3 regions of the Streptomyces sp. NPDC059900 genome follow, and region 2 is predicted to be linked to each of the others. Evidence: riboswitches for the same ligand, from Rfam matches in the RefSeq annotation. Region 2 holds a riboswitch; each other region holds the start of a gene.
What was found. A riboswitch is a leader RNA that binds a small molecule or an ion and turns the genes downstream of it on or off. The one in region 2 is predicted to bind S-adenosylmethionine.

Region 1: linked by a shared signal. The riboswitch ahead of ACQKIP_RS27515 (LLM class flavin-dependent oxidoreductase) and the one ahead of ACQKIP_RS36690 (aminotransferase class V-fold PLP-dependent enzyme) in region 2 are both predicted to bind S-adenosylmethionine.
Region 3: linked by a shared signal. The riboswitch ahead of thrC (threonine synthase) and the one ahead of ACQKIP_RS36690 (aminotransferase class V-fold PLP-dependent enzyme) in region 2 are both predicted to bind S-adenosylmethionine.

What each region holds. Positions count from the first base shown of each region.
Region 1 is NZ_JBNNJZ010000256.1:536-8,069, forward strand. Features, by position in the region: partial or broken gene ACQKIP_RS27510 (NtaA/DmoA family FMN-dependent monooxygenase) at 1-779, opposite strand, end outside; gene ACQKIP_RS27515 (LLM class flavin-dependent oxidoreductase) at 797-2,047, opposite strand; gene ACQKIP_RS27520 (putative leader peptide) at 2,143-2,391, opposite strand; SAM riboswitch class IV at 2,348-2,460, opposite strand; gene ACQKIP_RS27525 (glutathione S-transferase C-terminal domain-containing protein) at 3,007-3,735, shown strand; gene ACQKIP_RS27530 (M13 family metallopeptidase) at 3,807-5,759, opposite strand; gene ACQKIP_RS27535 (excinuclease ABC subunit UvrA) at 5,820-7,534, opposite strand, start outside.
Region 2 is NZ_JBNNJZ010000478.1:112-5,735, reverse strand. Features, by position in the region: gene ACQKIP_RS36700 (SLC13 family permease) at 1-794, shown strand, start outside; gene ACQKIP_RS36695 (glycerate kinase family protein) at 817-2,037, shown strand; gene ACQKIP_RS36690 (aminotransferase class V-fold PLP-dependent enzyme) at 1,989-3,416, opposite strand; SAM riboswitch class IV at 3,624-3,740, opposite strand; gene trpD (anthranilate phosphoribosyltransferase) at 3,815-4,879, opposite strand; partial or broken gene ACQKIP_RS36680 (ubiquinol-cytochrome c reductase cytochrome b subunit) at 5,019-5,624, opposite strand, start outside.
Region 3 is NZ_JBNNJZ010000096.1:9,556-17,089, forward strand. Features, by position in the region: gene ACQKIP_RS16280 (ABC transporter substrate-binding protein) at 1-231, shown strand, start outside; gene ACQKIP_RS16285 (DUF3263 domain-containing protein) at 242-502, shown strand; gene otsB (trehalose-phosphatase) at 531-1,382, shown strand; gene ACQKIP_RS16295 (alpha,alpha-trehalose-phosphate synthase (UDP-forming)) at 1,628-3,043, opposite strand; gene ACQKIP_RS16300 (hypothetical protein) at 3,128-3,412, opposite strand; gene ACQKIP_RS16305 (glucosyl-3-phosphoglycerate synthase) at 3,496-4,440, opposite strand; SAM riboswitch class I at 4,607-4,741, shown strand; gene thrC (threonine synthase) at 4,759-6,075, shown strand; gene ACQKIP_RS16315 (MoaD/ThiS family protein) at 6,187-6,462, shown strand; gene ACQKIP_RS16320 (cold-shock protein) at 6,887-7,090, shown strand; gene groL (chaperonin GroEL) at 7,427-7,534, shown strand, end outside.

The DNA.
Region 1 (7,534 bases), on a different contig from region 2:
CGTCCCTTGACGTCCGTGTAGAACGCCTGGCCTTCCTTGAGCGTGCTGTACCGGCTGAAGATCGCGTCGGCGCCCTCGGCCGCGAACTCGCGCCCCTCCTCGGAGTCACCGGCCTGGAAGATGACGGGTCGGCCCTGCGGGCTGCGCGGGACGTTGAACTGCCCCTGGATGTCGAAGTGCTGCCCCTGGTGGACGAAGGCGCCCGCCTTGGCGTCGCGCAGGAAAGTGCCGCTCTCCCGGTCGGCGGCGATCTCGTCACCCCGCCAGGAGTCGAAGAGTTCGTTCGCCGTGGCGAGGAATTCCTTCGCCCTGGAGTACCGCTCCTCCTGCGGCAGGAATCCGCCGCGCCGGAAGTTCTCGCCGGTGAAGGCGTCCCAGGAGGTCACGACGTTCCAGGCGGCGCGCCCGCCGGAGAGGTGGTCGAGGCTGGCGAACTGGCGGGCCACCTCGTACGGCTCGTTGAAGGTGGAGTTGATGGTGCCGGTCAGGCCGAGGCGTTCGGTGACGGCGGCGAGCGCGGTGAGGACGGTGAAGGTGTCGGGCCGTCCGACGACGTCCAAGTCGTAGATTTCGCCGCCCTGTTCACGCAGGCGCAAACCCTCGGCGAGGAACAGGAAGTCGAATTTGGCGCGCTCGGCGGTGCGGGCGAAGTGCGCGAAGGAGCTGAACTCGATGTGGCTCCCGGCTTCGGGGTCGCTCCATACGGTGGTGTTGTTGACGCCGGGGAAGTGCGCCGCGAGGTGGATCTGCTTGAGCGGCTTGTCCGGTGACTTGCTCATGTCGGGTTCCTTCCGGCTCAGGCGGTGGCGGCGTAGCGGCTTGCGGGGCGGGCGAGGCCGAGCAGGCCGCGCAGGGTGCCGGCCTCGTACGCGTGCCGGAAGGCGCCGCGGCGCTGGAGTTCGGGCACCAGGCCCCGGGTGATCGCCGGGAGGTCGTGACCGGCGACGGCGGGCCGCAGCCGGAAACCGGCGAGACCGGATTGCTGCAACTCGTCAAGCAGGTCGGCCAGTTGAGCGGGTGTGCCGGTGAAGACGTGTGCGTCGCTGGTGTACGGGTGACCGGCGAGGGCGTCAAGGCGCTCGCGGCGGGCCGCGGCGGCGGCCGGGTCGTCGTCGAGGAACACCACCAGGTCGCCGAAGAGGTTCAGGGGCTCGGCGGTGCGCCCGGCCTCGTCCTGCTCGGCACGGACCGCGGTGACGATGGCGCGTGCGTGCGCCGCGTCGCGCGGGGTGACAAATCCGATGTCGGCGGAGCGGCCGAGGAGCCGGAAGGGGGCGTCGGTCGGGCCCTCGTGGGCGAGCGCGCCGACAAGGGGCCTGCCCTGCGGCGGCCGGGGGGTGATCGAGGGGCCCTTGACGCTGAAGTGCTTGCCCTCGAAGTCGACGTAGTGCAGCTTTTCGCGGTCGATGAAGCGGCCGGTGGCGACGTCCCGGATCTCCGCGTCGTCCTCCCAGCTGTCCCAGAGGCGGCGCACGACTTCGACGTAGTCGGCCACCTCGTCGAAGAGGTCGAGGGTCAGCTCACGTACGTCCGCTCTGCCGAGGTCCCCGACGCCGTCGAGGGCGGGAAACGTGCGGCGCCCGAAGTGCGCGGCGTCGTTGCGGCGTGCGGACACCTGCACCCGCAGGCCCGCGCGGCCCGCGCTCACGTAGTCGAGCGTGGCGATCGCCTTGGATATGTGGAAGGGCTCCGTGTGGGTGGTCACCACGGTCGGCACGAGGCCGATGTGGCTGGTCAGCGGGGCGACACGGGCGGCGATGAGGACCGCGTCGAGGCGCCCTCGCACCTGGTCCGTGCGTCCGTCGGATTCGGTGAAGTGCGAGGACTGGAGCCCGAGCGCGTCCTCGATGGTCACGAAGTCGAGCAGGCCGCGTTCGGCCTCGGTGATCAGATCGGTCCAGTACCGGGCGGTGAGCAACTCCCCCGGCCGGGCGACCGGTTCACGCCAGGCGGCCGGGTGCCAGCCCGCGCCGTCGAGTGCGACGGCCAGGTGCAGCGGGGCGCCGGAGGGAGAGGAGGAAACGGATTGAGCGGATGAATGGGGCAGCGCTGATGATGACGACACGAAAGGTGTGCCTTCCTGATCGACCGTACGAGATCACCGGCCCCTCGGCTCCGAGGGTGCGGCGGCGGGGTGACGGGTCAGGAACGACAGAGCGCGCCGGCGACGCGCTGCAGATCGATGTGCGGTCGGGAGTACAGGTGGACCTGTGGGCGCGGGGCGATCACCTTGACGCGCGGGGCTGCCGACACGGACGCCGACGCGGGCGCGGCGGGCAGCACGGGCAGCATCACCGACACGTCCCCCACCTCCACCCTTTCGGCCCGGCGGGCCAGGGGCCTCGCCGTCTCGCGCTTGCGGAGCCCTGAGCGGGTCCGCCTGGTCCTCACCTGGAGCACCCCGCCGCGTGGGAGGGTTGCCGGTCAGCAAGCCAGGGCTTGACGCTGACACTCGTAACCTGCTCGGGACGTTACGTGAGGCCGGGGCGGTGCGCAATGCCCGTGGATCATGGGCGTGCTCACAGCTGAGTACGTGCCTCGGTGTGCGTCCTTCTCAGGCACAACCGCCGGGCCCCTGCTTCTGTTCCGCTTCCCGGCGGCGAGTTCCCGGGCCTTCTTGACGCACCGGACGCCCGGACCCAGACTGCCGGAGACGGTCACGACCCGGCTCAACGGGCCCCGACGGCAGGGCTGGTGCACATGTTCAGGGCGTTCGGCGAGAGGAAGGGCATGCAGCGGCCTCTCCTGTCCGCGCCCCGTCCCCGCCCCCGCATTCTGACCAGACGTCTGCACATCGACCTGCTGCGCGTGTGCAGCGCCTCGGTTCCAGCTGCCTGACGTCCCCGCACATACGAGACGTACATGGCGTACCCGGTGCGCGGGACGTGCGCGCAGCGGAAACGCGCCCCCTGCCGCAGCCCTCCGCGGCTACGCCTGCCCCTCTCCCCCACCGCGCCACCGTCGGCAAGCACCCGGGCGGCGCCCCCCTCACCTGCCTGGAGAGCCATGCCCGAGATCACGTCGCACCGTCCCCGCCGCCCCGTCCCGGAGACGTCGCGCTCCCCGCACGGCACGTGTCCCGCCCCGATCCGCAGCCGTATCGGCGCGGACCTGGCCGGCGGCTTCTATCCGGCGCCCCACCGATACCACCTGTATCTCTCGGCCGGATGTCCCCGCTCGCTGCGCGTCTCGGTCACCCTCGACCTGCTCGGGCTCAGGGAGTCGGTCACCACGACGCTCCTGGCCCCGGAGACCACGGACACCACCGCCGCACTCGACGACCTGCACCGCTTCTACGAGGCCACCGAGTACCACTTCCACGGCCCGCTGACCGTTCCCGCCCTGTGCGACCGGTGGAGCGGACACGTCGTCAGCAATCACACGCCGGACATCCTGCGCGACCTCGCCTGCCGCCTCGCCGCGCACGGGAACGGGAACGGCCCGCGCCGCCTCCTGCGACCGCCGTCCCTGGCCGCCCGGATCGACACCTGGCACGACTTCCTCGCCGATCCGCTCACCCCCGCGACACTGGACCGCCTCGACCGCCGTCTTGCCTCGCGCCGCTACGTCGTGGGCGACGAACTGACGGCGGCGGACGTGCACTTGTGGGCACAGCTGGTCCACCTCACCGCAGCCGAAAACGAGGCCGTGCACGCCTACCCCCGCCTCCGCTCCTACGCCCGCCGCCTGCACGACATCCCGGCCTTCCGCGCCAACCACCCCCGCTCCGGCTGACGGGGCCCAAGCGGATCGGGCCCGGTCGCGGCACACTGCCGCGACCAGGCCCGGACTTCACTCCCGGATGCTCACCAGATCCGGACGCGCTCCTCGCGGTCCAGCCAGAGACCGTCGCCCTCCGCCGTCTCGAACGCCTCGTGGAACTCTTCGAGGTTGCGCACGATGTTGGCGCGGAACTCGGGCGGCGAGTGCGGGTCGATGGTGAGGTACTGCTGCTCCTGCTCCTTGCGGCGCTTGGTGCGCCAGCAGTAGGCCCAGCTCATGAAGAGCCGCTGCGAGCCGGTCAGGCCGCCGCTCGTGGGCATCGCGGCGCCGTCGAGCGCGATGCGGTACGCGGTGTGCCCGATGGTCAGACCGCCCAGGTCGCCGATGTTCTCGCCGACCGTCAGCGAGCCGTTGACGAACTCGTCCGGCAGGTTGCGCGGCGAGAAGGCGTCGTACTGCTTGACCAGCGCCTTCGACTTCGCCTCGAACGCGGTCTTGTCGGCCGCGGTCCACCAGTCGTTGAGGTTGCCCGCACCGTCGTACTGCGCGCCCTGGTCGTCGAAGCCGTGGCCGATCTCGTGGCCGATGACCGAGCCGATGCCGCCGTAGTTCTCGGCCGGGTCGGCGTCGGGCGAGAAGAACGGCTTCTGCAGGATGCCCGCGGGGAAGCAGATCTCGTTGGTGCCCGGGTTGTAGTAGGCGTTGACGGTCTGCGGCAGCATGAACCACTCGTCGCGGTCGACCGGCGCGCCGATCTTGGCGAGCTGCCGGTCGGACTCGAAGGCGTCCGCCGCCTGCGCGTTGCCGAGCAGGTCGCCCTCGGTGACCTCAAGAGCCGAGTAGTCGCGGAAGGTGTCGGGGTAGCCGATCTTGGGGCGGAAGGTGGCGAGCTTCTCGTAGGCGCGCTCCTTCGTCTCGTCCGTCATCCAGTCCAGGCGGGCGATCGACTGGCGGTAGGCCTCCAGGAGGTTGGCGACGAGGTCGTCCATCATCGCCTTGGAGCTCGGCGGGAAGTGCCGCGCCACGTACTCCTTGCCGACGGCCTCGCCGATGGAGCCCTCGACGAACGCGACCGCCCGCTTCCACCGGGCGCGCAGCTCGGGGGTGCCGTTGAGGGTGCGGCCGTAGAACTCGAAGTTGTTCCGCACGAACGCGTCCGTGAGGTAGGGCGCGCACGAACGCAGGACCCGCACCAGCGCCCAGTCGCGCCACTGCTCGATCGGCACCTCGTCAAGGACCGCGGACAGGTGACGGAAGAAGGACGGCTGGCGGACGCACGTCTCGGCGATGGTGGCTTCCGAGCCGCCGAGCCCCTCGGCGTAGCCGCGCCAGTCGAAGTGCGGGGCCAGGGTGGTCAGTTCGTGCAGGGTGAGGAGGTTGTAGGTCTTCTGCACGTCGCGCGTCTCGGCCCGCTCCCAGTGGCCCGCGGCGAGGCGGGTCTCCAGGGCGAGAACCGTCTGCGCGGCCTCGGCGGGCGAGGCGTGCTCGCCCAGCGTGAGCAGCTCGGTGAGGTAGGCGAGGTACTTCTCGCGGATCTCGGCGAACTTCTCTTCGCGGTAGTACGACTCGTCGGGCAGGCCGATCCCGCCCTGGAGGACGTTGAAGAGGTAGCGGTCGGAGTTGCGGTCGTCCGAGTCGATGTAGGAACCGAACAGACCGGAGCCGCCGGTCCGCTCGAAGCGGCCGAGGAACGCCGCGAGCTGCCGGGTGTCCCGCAGTCCCGCGACGGCGTCGATCAGGGGCTGCGCCGGGGCGAGCCCGCGGGCGGCGATCGTCTCCTCGTCCATGAACGAGGCGTACAGCGTGGCGATCTTGCGCGCGTCATCCGAGCCGGCGCCGTCCGACGCCAGCTCCTGGATGATCACCTTCACTTGTTCCTCGGCCGTGTCGACCAACTGCACGAAGGGGCCCCAGCTCGAGCGATCCTCGGGGATCGGCTCGGTCTCAAGCCAGTGACCGTTGACGTGGCCGAACAGGTCGTCCTGGGGTCGGATCTCGGGGTTCATGCCCGCGCGGGCGTCATCCAGCATGCTCATTCACGCACCCTACGCGGACACCGTGCCCGAGCACGATCGCCTTACGGCTCCGGCCCGGCCTCAGCCGCCGACGTACTCCCGCAGATGCCGCGCCGTCACGGTCTCCCCCTCGGTCACCAGGGTCGCGGGCGTGCCGGTGAACACCACCTGCCCGCCGTCGTGCCCGCCGCCGGGCCCCAGGTCGATGATCCAGTCGGCGTGCGCCATCACCGCCTGGTGGTGCTCGATGACGACCACCGAGTTGCCGTCGTCCACGAGCCGGTCGAGCAGCGCGAGCAGCTTGTCCACGTCGGCCAGGTGCAGTCCGGTCGTCGGTTCGTCCAGGACGTACGTCGAGGACTTCTCCGCCATGTGGATGGCGAGCTTGAGGCGCTGGCGCTCGCCGCCGGAGAGGGTGTTCAGGGGCTGGCCGAGCCGCAGATAGCCGAGCCCGACATCGCCGAGACGGCCGAGGACGGCGTGCGCCTGGCCCGTGGGGAAGAAATCGAGTGCCTCGGCGACGGACATGCCGAGGACCTCGCTGATGTTCTTGCCGCGCAGCCGGTAGGCGAGGACCTCGGCGGTGAACCGCTCGCCCGCGCACGCCTCGCAGACGGACGCCACCCCGGGCATCATCGCCAGGTCGGTGTAGATGAGCCCGATGCCGTTGCACTTGGGGCAGGCGCCATCGGAGTTCGCGCTGAACAGGGCCGCCTTGACGCCGTTGGCCTTGGCGAACGCGGTGCGGATCGGGCCGAGCAGACCGGTGTAGGTCGCCGGGTTCGAGCGGCGCGAGCCGCGGATCGGCGACTGGTCGGCGACCACCACGCCCTCCTGCCCGGAGAGGTAGCCGTGGATCAGCGAGCTCTTGCCGGAGCCCGCGACGCCGGTGACCACGGCGAGCACCCCGAGCGGGATGTCGACCTCGACGTCCTTGAGGTTGTGCCGGTCGGCGCCCTGGATGGACAGCTGCCCCTTGGGCACGCGCACCTGCTCGCGCAGCCGGGCCCGGTGTTCCAGATGCCGCCCGGTCAGCGTGCCCGACGCGCGCAGCCCCGCCACGTCGCCGGTGAAGCAGATCTGCCCGCCCGCCGTGCCGGCCGCGGGACCGAGGTCCACCACGTGGTCGGCGATCGCGATGACCTCGGGCTTGTGCTCGACGACGAGCACCGTGTTGCCCTTGTCGCGCAGCCGCAGCAGCAGGTCGTTCATGCGCCGGATGTCGTGCGGGTGCAGGCCGATGGTCGGCTCGTCGAAGACGTACGTCACGTCGGTGATGCTGGAGCCGAGATGGCGCACCATCTTCACGCGCTGGGCCTCGCCGCCGGAGAGCGAGCCCGATGTGCGGTCCAGGCTCAGATAGCCGAGCCCGATCTCGACGAGCGATTCGAGCAGCTCGCGCAGGCTCGCGATCAGCGGCGCGACGGCCGGGTCGTCGAGGCCGCGCACGAACGCGGCGAGGTCGCTGATCTGCATCGAGGAGCAGTCGGCGATGTTCAGGCCGTCGATCCTCGACGACAGCGCGGCCGCGGTCAGGCGCGTTCCCTCGCAGAGCGGGCAGCGGGCGAAGACCACGGCGCGGTCGACGAAGGTCCTGATGTGGGGCTGGAGGGCGTCGCGGTCCTTGGCGAGCCAGGTCCGCTGCATCCTGGCTATCAGGCCCTCGTACGTGAAGCCGTTCGAGCCCGCCTTCACCTTGGTCGGGGCCTTGTGCAGGAGGTCGGCCCACTCCTGTTCGGTGTAGTCCTTCACCTTCTTGTCCGGGTCGAGGAAGCCGGAGTTGACCACGGTCTGCC
Region 2 (5,624 bases):
TCACCCAGTGGATGCTGCTCGGCCTGCCGCTCGCCATCGCCTCCTCCCACCTGGCGGCGGAGGCCGTCCTCCTGACGACGACGCGGCGGGCGGACCGCAAGGGCCCCGTCCACATCACCGTCGAGCAACTCCAGGAGCACAGCGAGCAGCCGGTCTCCGGAGCCTGGGAGCCAGCCGAGACCCGCTGCGCCCTCCTCCTGGCCACGGTCGTCGCACTCTGGTGCAGCGAGCCCCTTCACCAGGTGCCGCCCGCGGTGGTCGCGCTGATCGGCGCGGTCGTCGCCTCCTCCCCCGCCCTGGGCACCGTACGTCTGAAGGACGCGCTCAAGACCGTGCCGTGGGCGCTGCTGCTCTTCATGGCGGCGACGATGGCGATGGGCGTCGCGCTCGCCGATTCGGGGGCGGCGAAGTGGCTGGTGGGCGGGGTTCCCCTCGATGTGCCGCCCTGGCTCTTCCTTGCCCTCGTCGTGGCGGTCAGCACGGCCGCGCACCTGGTCCTCCAGTCCCGCTCGGCCCGCTCGTCCGTCCTGGTCCCGCTGGTCGTCGCGGCGGCGGTCGGCGCGGGCGTCAACCCGGTCGCGGCGGCCCTGGCCTCCACGGCCGCCGCCGGCTTCTGCCACACCCTGCCCGCGTCCGCGAAGCCCGTCACGCTCTTCGCCGACATCCCCGGCACCCCCACCTACACCCCGCGCGACCTGCTGCGCCTCTCCGCGGTCCTGGCACCCCTGACCGCCGCCCTCGTCCTGCTCTTCGCCGTCACGCTCTGGCCGCTGCTCGGCGTGCCCGTCCGCTGATCCCGCCCGCACTGGAGACCCCATGCTGACCCGTTTCGCCATCGCCCCCAGCGGCTTCAAGGAGTCCCTGTCCGCGCAGTCCGCGGCCGAGGCGATCGCCGAAGGAGTACGCCGTGTCGTCCCGCACGCCGACACCGATCTGATCCCCCTGGTGGACGGCGGCGAAGGCACCGCCCGAGCCCTGGCCGCCACCGGCGGAGGGCGCCTGGTCGCGCTGCCCGCCACCGGCCCCGTCGGGCAGCGGATCGGCACGCACTTCGCGCTCCTGCCGGACGGCACGGCGGTCGTCGAGATGGCCGCAGTGGCCGGACTCTCGCTGGTCCCCCGCGATCTGCGCGACCCCGGTGCCACCACGACGTACGGCGTCGGCGAGCTGATCGGCGCCGCGCTGGACGCGGGCGCCCGCCGCGTCCTGGTGGGCTGCGGGGACTCCGGCACGTCGGACGGCGGCGCGGGGGCCCTGCAAGCGCTCGGCGCCCGGCTCCTGGACGCGGACGGCTGGGAACTCCCGCGCGGCGGCCGGGAGCTGACCCGCCTGAGCCGCATCGACCCCTCGGGCCTTGACCCGCGCCTGAAGGACGCCGAGATCCGCGTCGCCTGCAACCCCTTCAACGTCCTGACCGGCGAGCGCGGCGTGGCCCGCGTCTTCGGACCGCAGAAGGGCGCCACTGCCGCGCAGGTCGAACAGCTCGCGGCGGCTCTCGACCGCTGGGCACACGTCCTGACCCGCGACCTGCGCGCCACGACGGACCTCGCCCTCGGCCCCGGAACCGGCGCGTCCGGAGGCCTGGGAGCCGGTCTCGCGGCGCTCGGCGCCCGGCTCCTGCCCCGCTTCGACGTCCTGCTCGGCCACCTGGACCTGGACGCGCGCCTTGCCCGCGCCGACCTGGTCATCACCGCCGAGGGCGCCCTCGACCACCAGACGCCGCGCGGCAAGGTCCCCGCCGAAGTGGCCCGGCGCGCCAAGCGGTTCGGCCGTCCCGTCCTGGTCCTCGCGGGCACGATCGGCCAGGGTGCCCACCACGTACGGGCGGTGGGCGTGGACGCCTACAGCTCGATCCTGCCCGCGCCGGTCTCGCTGACCGAGGCGCTGGGGCGGGGCGGCGAGTTCCTCACCGACGCGACCGAGCGTGCGCTGCGGATGATCGTTCTGGGGGCACGTCTGAAAGGACGGGAGGGCAGGACGAGCAAGGCTCAGGCGGCGTTGGTGTCCGGCACGCAGCGCCCGTCCTCGGTGCGGTAGTTCCAGCGCGCGCCGTCCGCCACCAGCTCCTTGACGGCGCGCACGAAGCGCTCCACGTGCTCGTCGGGGGTGCCCGCGCCGAAGCTGACCCGGATCGCGTTCAGGGACTTCTCGCCGGGCGCGGCCTCGGGGGCACCGCACTCCCCCTGGGTCTGCGGGTCGCTGCCGAGCAGGGTGCGCACCAGCGGGTGGGCGCAGAACAGGCCGTCGCGTACGCCGATGCCGTACTCGGCGGAGAGCGCGGCGGCGAAGTGCGAGCTGTTCCAGCCGTCGACGACGAAGGAGATGACGCCGACGCGCGGCGCGTCGTCGCCGAAGAGCGAGAGCACCTTGACGGCGGGCACCTCGGCCAGGCCCTCGCGCACCTTGGCGATGAGCTGGTTCTCACGGGCGACGAGCGCGTCGAAGCCGGCCTCGGTCAGCGCCTTGCAGGCGGAGGCGATCGAGTACACGCCGATGACGTTCGGCGAACCGGCCTCGTGCCGCGCGGCGGTGTCGTGCCACTCGACGTCCACGCCGCCGCCTGCTTCCTTGGGGCGCCGCGCGACCTTGCGCGAGGCGCCGCCGCCCGCGAGGTAGGGCTCGGCCGCCTGGAGCCAGTCGGAGCGGCCCGCGAGGACGCCGGAGCCGAAGGGCGCGTACAGCTTGTGGCCGGAGAAGGCGACCCAGTCGACGTCGAGCTCGCTGATCGAGACGGGGTGGTGGGGCGCGAGCTGCGCGGCGTCCAGGACGATGCGAGCACCGTGCGCGTGGGCGGCGGCGGCGAGCTCCCTGACCGGCCACAGCTCACCGGTGACGTTCGAGGCGCCGGTCACGCAGACCAGGGCGGGCCCGTAGGGGTCGCGGTCGGCGAGGGCGCGCTCCAGGGTCTCGACGGCCTGCCCGGCGGTGCGCGGCGCGTTCAGGTACGTCACGCGGGCGTCGCGCCAGGGCAGCAGCGATGCGTGGTGCTCGGTCTCGAAGACGAAGACCTGGCAGTCGGCGGGCAGCGCCGCGGCCAGGAGATTCAGCGAGTCGGTGGTCGAACGCGTGAAGACGACCTGGTCGCTCTCGCGGCAGCCGAGGAACTCGGCGACGGTGACCCGGCTGTTCTCGAAGAGGTCGGTGGAGAGCTGCGAGAGGTACCCGGCACCGCGGTGCACGCTGCCGTAGTACGGCGCGTACGCGGCCACGTCGTCCCACACCCGCTGGAGTGCCGGGGCGCTCGCCGCGTAGTCGAGCGCCGCGTAGGTCACCTCGCCGCCGGTGACGAGCGGCACGGTGACGTCACGGCCGAGGACGGGCAGCGGGGCGGCACAGCAGGGGTCTGCGGACTCGGTGGCGGTGACCTCGGCGGTGGCGGTCAGCTCGGCGGTGGCGGTGGCGGGGCGTGCGGACATGGCGAAATCTCCCTGCGAGCAAGACGGAACAGCTGCGTAAGATCCCGTGCGGCAGCACAACTGCTGCTCCGCGTACGGGTGTTGCCTCGACGCGCGGCGCTCTTGGCCGGGCGGAGGGGGTACTGCGAACGGGGCCGGAGGCCCTATCGCATTCGCTTGCTCACGAGACTGCTCCCTTGAGGACCAGGACCCCAGGGTGTTCGCAGGGGTCCGCGCTTGCCATACGCCTTGCTGCGTACGGCCTGGTCTTCACCCGGGGCACCCCGCCACGGACGGAGGGTTGCCGGACAGCGAGCCGGGGCTTAATCGCTGTCACTCATGACCTGTGCAGCATCCTGCCACACGATCTTCCCGGTGCACACCGCAGTCCGGCATCCGGACTGCGGTGTGCGCCACACTCACCTGTTGCTGGCCGCCACCCAGCGCTCCAGGGCCTTCTTCGCGGCCCCGGAGTCGATCGACTCGGCGGCCTGCGCGATACCGGCGCCGATCTGCTCCACGAGGGCCCCCTCGCCCGGCGTACGGGCCACCAGGGCCGCCGCCGTGTTGAGCAGCACGGCGTCCCGCACGGGACCGCTCTCGCCGTCCAGGAGCCGCAGCGCGACCTCGGCGTTGTACGAGGCGTCGGCGCCCCGCAGGGCCTCGACGGGGACGAGGTCGATGCCGACGTCCCGCGGGTCGAAGGGCTCCTCGCGCACGGCGCCGTCCCGTACGACCCAGACCCGCGAGGTCGAGGTGGTCGTCAGCTCGTCGAGCCCGTCGTCACCGCGGAAGACGAGGGAGGAGTGCCCGCGCTCGGCGAAGACCCCCGCCACGATCGGCGCCATCCGCGCGTCGGCGACACCGACCGCCTGGGCCCGCACCCTGGCCGGGTTGGTGAGCGGCCCCAGGGCGTTGAAGACGGTCCTGATGCCCAGCTGGCTGCGCGCCGCGCCGGCGTGCCGCAGCGCCGGGTGGAACTTCACGGCGAAGCAGAACGTGATCCCGGCTTCGTCGGCCACCTCCACGACCCGCTTCAGCGGCAGCTCCAGGTTCACCCCGAGCTTCTCCAGGACGTCGGAGGCGCCCGACGCGCTGGAGGCGGCGCGGTTGCCGTGCTTGACGACCTTCGCACCCGCGCCGGCGGCCACGATCGCGGACATCGTGGAGATGTTGACGGTCTTGGCGCCGTCACCACCGGTGCCGACGATGTCGACGGTCTGCCCCGGCACCTCGATGACATTGGCGTGCTCGTACATCGTCTGGACGAGGCCGGAGATCTCCTCCACGGTCTCGCCCTTGGCCCGCAGCGCGACCATGAAGCCCGCGATCTGCGCGTCGGTCGCCTCGCCCCGCATGATGCGGTCCATCGCCCAGGCCGTGTCCGCCGCGCTCTGGTCGCGCCCTTCGAGCAGCCCGTTCAGTACACCGGGCCAGGAACGGGCCGCCGCGGTGTTGCCTCCTGCGGGGGTCACAGCGCTCATCTGCCGCTCCTGGGTTCGTTCAGCCATAGGACAGGAACACCTTATCCAGCCCGCAGGACGGCAAAGAGCCCCGTCCATGCACTGGATGCACGGGACGGGGCTCTTGCCGTGGCGACCTTGTCGTCAGAGCTTCAGTCGATCAGTGGTGGCCGTGGCCGCTGGTGATCTCCTTGTACTCCTCGGTGGTGGGCTTGGGGATCTGGTTGTCCTCCCCGTAGTAGCCCTTGGAGAGCTTGGCCCGCAGCTTCTGCGAACCGGACACCTTGCGCTCGACGCCGTTCTCGTCGACCGAGGGGCCGATCTCGACCGGCGCGTACTGCTCGTGCGCGGTGAGCGTGTGCAGCTGCTCCTGGCCCAGCGGCTCGTGGACCTCGATGAACTCACCGTGCGGCAGGCGCTTGATGATGCCCGACTCGCGGCCGTGCAGGACCTTGTCCTTGTCGCGCCGCTGCAGACCCAGGCAGATCCGCTTGGTGACGACGAACGCGATGACCGGCGCCACGAAGAACGCGATGCGCACGAACCAGGTGATCGAGTTGATCGACAGGTGGAAGTGCGTGGCCCAGAGGTCGTTGCCGCCACCGATGAGCAGCACCATGTACCAGGTGATCCACGCGACACCGAAGCCCGTACGGGTCGGGACGTTGCGCGGGCGGTCCAGGATGTGGTGCTCGCGCTTGTCGCCGGTGACCCAGGACTCGATGAACGGGTAGACCGCGATCGCGACCAGGACCAGCGGGAAGAT
Region 3 (7,534 bases), on a different contig from region 2:
ACCACCTCCGCCGCGCAGGAGATGACGGGCAACAAGAACGACAAGGCGCTCGCCGAGTTCCTCGACGAGCTGCCCACCTCGCAGCTGTACCCCGTGGGCAAGACGTCCTGGGCGCAGGTCTCCGTCGAGGTCAAGAAATACATCGGCAAGGCCGTCGGCCCGAACGGCAATCCGCAGTCGATCCTGAGCCAGATCCAGTCCAAGGCGGCGACCGAGGAGAACTCGGAATAGCGTGTCGGGCATGAGCCATGGCACGGACGACGCTTTCCCGGACACCGGCCTCTCCGAGCGTGATCGCGCGATCCTCGCCCTGGAGCGGCGGGACTGGGCGGCCGGTCCCGGAGCCAAGGAGCGCGCCGTCCGCGAGCAGCTCGGTCTGGTGCCGGTCCGCTACTACCAGCTCCTGAACGCCCTGCTCGACGACCCACGCGCCCTCGCGCACGATCCGGTGACCGTCAACCGGCTCCGGCGGGTCAGGGAGTCCCGGCGCGGGGAGCGTTGAGCGCAGGGGCGGGCGTAGGGTCTGGCGCATGGGTGACCCCGAGTACTCTTCCGAGCTGCCCGAGCCCGTGACTCCCGCCGGGCGCGAGGGTCTTGCCGCGCTTCTCGCGCGGCCCGGGAAGGCTGTGATCGCGCTCGACTTCGACGGCACGCTCGCGGCGATCGTGCCCGATCCCGAGCAGGCCCGCGCCCATCCCGGCGCCGTTCCCGCCCTCGCCGCGCTCGCGCCGAAGGTGCGGTCCGTCGCGGTGGTGACGGGGCGGCCCGCGGGAGTCGCGGTGCGGTACGGCGGCCTTGCGGGGGTGCCGGGGCTCGAACACCTCGTCGTGCTCGGGCATTACGGTGCCGAGCGCTGGGACGCGGTGTCCTCTGCGGTTCATGCGGCTGATCCGCACCCCGGGGTGGCGGCCGTGCGGGCCGAGTTGCCCGGGTTCCTGGACGGGATCGGGGCGTGGCGCGGTACCTGGATCGAGGAGAAGGGGCGGGCGGTCGCCGTCCATACCCGCCGGGCGCGGGATCCGCAGGCCGCGTTCGAGGCGTTGCGCGATCCGCTCGCGGAGCTGGCGTCCCGCCACGGTCTGATCGTCGAACCGGGGCGGCTTGTCCTTGAGTTGCGTCCGCCGGGGATGGACAAGGGGGTTGCCCTTGCTGAGTACGTCCGTGAGGTGGGCGCGGAGAGTGTCCTCTACGCGGGGGACGATCTGGGTGACCTTCCCGCTTTCGCGGCGGTGGAGAAGCTGCGTTCTGATCAGGTGCGGGGGCTGTTGGTGTGCAGTGGCAGCTCGGAGGTGGTGGAGCTTGCCGAGCGGGCGGACCTCGTGGTGGACGGCCCCGAGGGGGTCGTGACCCTGCTGTCAGCAATCGCCGCCCGGCTGTCCTGACCGCAAGGATTAGTCCCCAACCCCGCCCCTTCCCGCTAACTCGCCGGCGCGAGGGCCTTGCGTGCCGTCATCACCGGCTCCGCCGAGTTCGTCCTCAAACGCCGGACGGGCTGAGATATCCGCCGGTCCGGGGTGATCTTTCAGCCGTCCGGCGATTGAGGACCGGGGGTCTGGGGGCGGAGCCCCCTGCGCGGCGCAGCCGCCAATGGATGCAGCCGGGAAGGGGCGGGGTTGGGGAAAATTCCTTACCCCAGGGCGCGGAGCTGGTCCAGGAACCACTGGGCCGGGGGGAGGGCCGTGGCCGCCGCGGCGAGGCGCTTCGTGCGTTCCGCGCGCTCCGCCAGAGGCATCGTCAGCGCCGTATGCAGGGCGGCAGCCGTAGCCGTCACGTCATACGGATTCACCACCACCGCATCCTCGCCCAACTCCTCGTACGCCCCCGCCTCCCGGGAGAGGACCAGCGCGCACCCCTCGTCGGAGACGACCGGAACCTCCTTGGCCACCAGGTTCATCCCGTCCCGGATGGGGTTCACCAGGGCCACGTCGGCGAGACGGTACGCCGCGAGCGAGCGCGCGAAGTCGTCCTTCACGTGCAGGACGACCGGCGTCCAACCCTCCACCCCGAACTCGGAGTTGATCTCGTCCGCCAGCCTCTGCACGGAGGCGGTGTAGTCGCGGTACACCGCGAGATCCTGCCGCGACGGATACGCGAACGCGACATGCACGACCCGCTCCCGCCACTCGGGCCGCGTGGCGAGCAGCTCCCGGTACGCCTGCAAGCCCCGCACAATGTTCTTGGAGAGCTCGGTCCGGTCGACCCGGACGATCACCTTCCGATCGCCGTCCCCGGAACCGGAGCCCCCGATCTGCTCCCGCAGCGCGACGAGCCGCTCCTCCACGTCCTCCCGCCGCGACCGCTCCCGCAGGAAGTCCGCGTCGGCCCCGAGCCCGTGCACCCCGATCCGCGTCCCCGACGTGCCCCCGAGGAGCGCGACGCAGCAGTCGCTGAACGCGTCCGCCCACCGCCCCGTCAGGAACGCCGCCCGGTCGGCGCCCAGGATGCCGCGGAGCAGCTGCTCGGCGACGTCGTCCGGCAGCATCCGGAAGTAGTCCACCGGCGCCCACGGCGTGTGCGAGAAGTGGCCGATGCGCAGGTCGGGGCGCAGCTCGCGCAGCATCCCCGGCACCAGGGCCAGGTGGTAGTCCTGGACGAGGACCGCAGCGCCCCCGGCCGCGCTCTCGGCGAGCGCCTCGGCGAAGGCGCGGTTGTAGGTCTCGTACGACGCCCACTGTGCGCGGAACTCCGGGCCGAAGGCCGGTTCGAGCGGCGTCTGGTACAGCATGTGGTGGACGAACCACAGGACCGAGTTCGCGATTCCGTTGTACGCGTCGGCGTGCACCCCCTCGTGCGAACCCGCGTCGATGTCGAGCATCCGCACGCCGGGCTCGCCGACCCCGCGCCGCACGGCCTCCCGGTCGCCGTCGCCCAGTGCCGCGCACACCCACAGCGCGGCCTCGGAGTCGCCGATCGCGCTGAGCCCGGAGACGAGTCCGCCGCCGCCCCGCTTGGCCGTCAGCTCCCCGTTCTCCTCCAGGGCGTACGAGACGGGGCCGCGGTTGGACGCGACGAGGACCTGGGCTGCGGCGTGCTCGGAGACCATGTGCGCAACCTAGCCCTTCCGGGAAGGGCTCAAACGTACGGCCGGACCGCGATGACCCGGCCGTATACGTTCAGGGACAAGGGCCTAGTTCCGTCTGCTCCGTGCCGCCGCCACCGCGAGCGCGCCCAGGACGCACAGGGAGATCGCGAGGCCCGCGTACAGCATCGTGTCCGAGTTGCTGCCGCTGTCGGCCAGCTGTCCGCGGCCGCTGTGCTGCTCGTCCGCGGGGGTGAGTTCGATGCGGTCGACGGTCCTGGTGTTCGCGTACGACGATGCGCCGTGACGCACCTCCGCGGCCGGGGCGGCGGAGGCAGGCGCGGCCGCGGCGCCGAGCAGTCCTGCCATGAGGCCGACCGTGGCCATGGTCATGCGACCGTTGCGTCGCGCGCTTCCCACTGCATGTCTTTGCCACATAAGTGGGGAATGTAGACAAAATGCCCGGCGATGAGTGGTTACGCCACGCGGCGTGCCGTGTACTCCGCGACGCCGGACATCGGCGGGCGCTCCTCCGTGTCGACCGAATGGGTCCGCGGCTCGAACCCCTGCTCGCCCCGTTCGAACTGTATGAGCTCGGGGCGTACGAGATGGCCGCGCGCCAGGCGCAGCTGTGCCGTCCGGTAGATCGCCGCGGCCATCCGGCCGAGCGCCTGCCCGTCCTGGTGGCGGTGCTTGCGCACCCCGACGTCGACCTGCGCGAGCGCGTCGAGGCCCACGGTGTGCAGCGCGTCGACGAGCAGCCCGAGCTCCACGCCGTACCCGACGGGGAACGGCAACCGCTCAAGGAGGGACCGGCGCGCCGCGTACTCCCCGCCCAGCGGCTGCACGAATCCGGCGAGTTGGGGCCAGTGCATGTTGAGCAGCGGGCGCGCCATCAGCTCGGTGACCCGGCCGCCCTGGTCGTCGGTCCCGGCCAGCGGGCGGTCGTACATCGCCTTCACGAAGTCCACGTCGGGCTCGGTCAGGAGCGGGCCCACGATCCCCGTCACGAAGTCCGCCGAGAACTCCCTCAGGTCCGCGTCGACGAACGCGACGATGTCGCCGCCGGTCACCAGGAGCGAGCGCCACAGGACCTCGCCCTTGCCGGGCACGGCCGGGATGCGCGGCAGGATCTCGTCCCGGTGCACGACCCGCGCGCCCGCCGCCCCGGCGACCTCGGCCGTGCGGTCGGCGGAGCCGGAGTCGATCACCACGAGTTCGTCGACGAGGGCGGCCTTCTCGACCAGCTCGCGGCGGATCTCGGCGACGATCTCGCCGACCGTCGCCTCCTCGTCGAGCGCGGGCAGGACGACACTCACCGAGGCTCCCGACGCCCGTTTGGCGGCGACGAGCGCGCTGAGCGGGCGGTCGGCAACAGACCAGGAACGCCTGGTCAGCCAGCGCTCGGCCTCTTCCAGCACGGGGGGCTCCTCCTGTGTGTGGCCTACATGTGATCCATCTCGCGGTTCGGACGACTATCTCAAGGGTCCAGGCCGTCGGTTACAGTCTTGAACAACGCCGATGACCATCGCATGCCGGGGTCATCGCGCAACAAATGCCCCGGGCCCCTGAAGCCCGGCGCCATACCGCTCATCCAGAGGGGCAGAGGGATACGGCCCGTTGAAGCCCCGGCAACCATCCCGCCGACCGCGCACGCGAGGTCTCGGTGGGGAAGGTGCCAATTCCGTCTCGCGGCGAGATGCGTCGCGAGGAAGATGAGGAGAAAGGGCCTCGCCTCCATGGCTGCGCAGACTGTCGCAACGAACGACACCACCCCCTCCACCACGACGTCCACGGGTTCTGTGGACCTCGGCCCCGCGTCCGGCCTCTCCTGCCGCGAGTGCGGCGAGCTCTACCCGCTCGGCCCGATCTTCGCCTGCCAGGCCTGTTTCGGCCCGCTCGAAGTCGCGTACGACCTGCCGACCGGTGACCCCGAGGCGCTGCGCAAGCAGATCGAGTCCGGCCCGGACAACATCTGGCGCTACGCCCCGCTCCTTCCCGTCCCGGCGGACGTCGCCGAGAAGCCCAACATCAACCCCGGTTGGACCAAGCTCGTCAAGGCCGACAACCTCGCCCGCGAGCTCGGCGTCGAGCAGGGCAAGCTGTTCGTCAAGGACGACTCCGGCAACCCGACGCACTCCTTCAAGGACCGCGTCGTGGCGCAGGCCATCGAGGCCGCCCGCGCCTTCGGCTTCACCACGCTCTCCTGCTCCTCCACCGGCAACCTCGCGGGCGCCGTCGGTGCCGCCGCGGCCCGCGCCGGCTTCCGTTCCTGCGTGTTCATCCCGCACGACCTGGAGCAGGGCAAGGTCGTCATGGCCGCGGTGTACGGCGGCGAGCTCGTCGGCATCGAGGGCAACTACGACGACGTGAACCGCTTCTGCTCCGAGCTCATCGGCGACCCGCTGGGCGAGGGCTGGGGCTTCGTGAACGTGAACCTGCGGCCGTACTACGGCGAGGGTTCCAAGACCCTCGCGTACGAGATCTGCGAGCAGCTGGGGTGGGTCCTTCCCGACCAGCTGGTCATCCCGATCGCCTCCGGATCGCAGCTCACGAAGATCGACAAGGGCCTCAAGGAGCTCATCAAGCTCGGGCTCGTCGAGGACAAGCCCTACAAGATCTTCGGAGCGCAGGCCGAGGGGTGCTCGCCGGTGTCCACCGCCTTCAAGGCCGGGCACGACGTCGTGCGCCCGCAGAAGCCGGACACCATCGCCAAGTCGCTCGCCATCGGCAACCCCGCCGACGGGCCGTACGTCCTGGACATCGCGCGCCGTACGGGCGGTGCGGTGGAGGACGTGAACGACGAGCAGGTCGTCGACGCGATCAAGCTGCTCGCGCGGACCGAGGGCATCTTCGCGGAGACCGCGGGCGGTGTGACGGTGGGCGTCACGAAGAAGCTGATCGAGGCCGGTCTCATCGACCCGGCGCTCACCACCGTGGTGCTGAACACCGGTGATGGCCTCAAGACCCTGGACGCTGTTGCCGAGACCTCTCAGGCGACCGCGACGATCAAGCCCAACCTTGACGCGTTTCGCGCCGCGGGTCTTGCCGGTTAACCGCCGCAGGGCCTGAGCCTTCCTCCGTCTGCGGACCGTCGTGGCTGGTCGCGCAGTTCCCCGCGCCCCTGACGGGGCGCCCCACGCCCCCGAACTACCGAGGTGATCCCCATGAGCGTGAACGTTCGTATCCCCACCATTCTCCGCACCTACACCGGCGGTCAGTCCGAGGTCGCCGCCGAGGGGGCGAACCTCTCCGAGGTCATTGCCGACCTGGAGAAGAACCACGCCGGTATCGCGGCCCGCGTCCTGGACGACCAGGGCAAGCTGCGGCGCTTCGTGAACGTCTACGTGAACGACGACGACGTCCGCTTCGAGCAGGGTCTGGAGACCGCGACGCCGGACGGCGCCGGCATCTCGATCATTCCCGCCGTCGCCGGTGGTTGATTCTTTAAAGAAATACCCTGCGTAATCGGCTTTGCCCCCTCCGCGAGAGAAGTGGAGGGGGCAATTCCATGTGGTTGAGCACGGTACAGTTGGGAAGCGAGCTTCCCCGTTTGTGCCGAGCGCATATACGAAGTCGCCCTGAGGGCGACAAGAAGCAGCCAAAGTGCACTGCCCATTTGCCCCTCTCGTGGCATTTGTCCGGCCCGACTTGCCCTGAACTCCGGTAAATCCTCCGCATATTTCCGATCAGGCGTGCCCAGAATTCTCGTCTGATTGACCTGTTGCAGAGGGCAGTTGGACAGATACATTCAGCCGCGGTCGACGCGTTCCGGCGCACGCCTCCACAACCCATTGGGGGGGTGAGGTCTGACCCGGGTCCGCGAAGTGCGGGTCCGTGCAAGGGCCAGTAATAGGGGAGTTAGGCATGGCTCAGGGCACCGTCAAGTGGTTCAACGCGGAGAAGGGGTACGGCTTCATCGCGGTCGACGGTGGTGCGGATGTATTCGTCCACTACAGCGCGATCCAGATGGACGGCTACCGCACCCTTGAAGAAGGTCAGCGAGTTGAGTTCGAGATCTCGCAGGGCCAGAAGGGTCCGCAGGCGGACATGGTCAAGCTCGCCGTCTGATCTCGGCGCGATCGACCAGTGACTTAGCGAGTGACGAGGGGCCCGTATCCCGACAGGGGTACGGGCCCCTCGTGCGTCCGGGCGTGTGCGCCGCACCGCGCCCTGGACGCGCGCCCCCTCCGTACGTCCGGGATCCACTAGAGGCGCTTGCACTCGCAGGGGTCGAGTGCTAATCATTGGGCTTAGCACTCTCCGAGTGAGAGTGACAGAACTTGGATCGGGTCGGTGAGGCCCGCAGGCCGGGTGGGGCAAGGAACCACAAGGCTTGCAGGCCGTCCGTCGCGGGCACCGATGCGATCCGGAGCATGCCACCCCTGTCCGGGAGGACCACTTCACATGGCCAAGATCATCGCGTTCGACGAGGAGGCACGGCGCGGCCTCGAGCGCGGCATGAACCAGCTCGCCGACGCCGTCAAGGTGACCCTGGGCCCCAAGGGTCGCAAC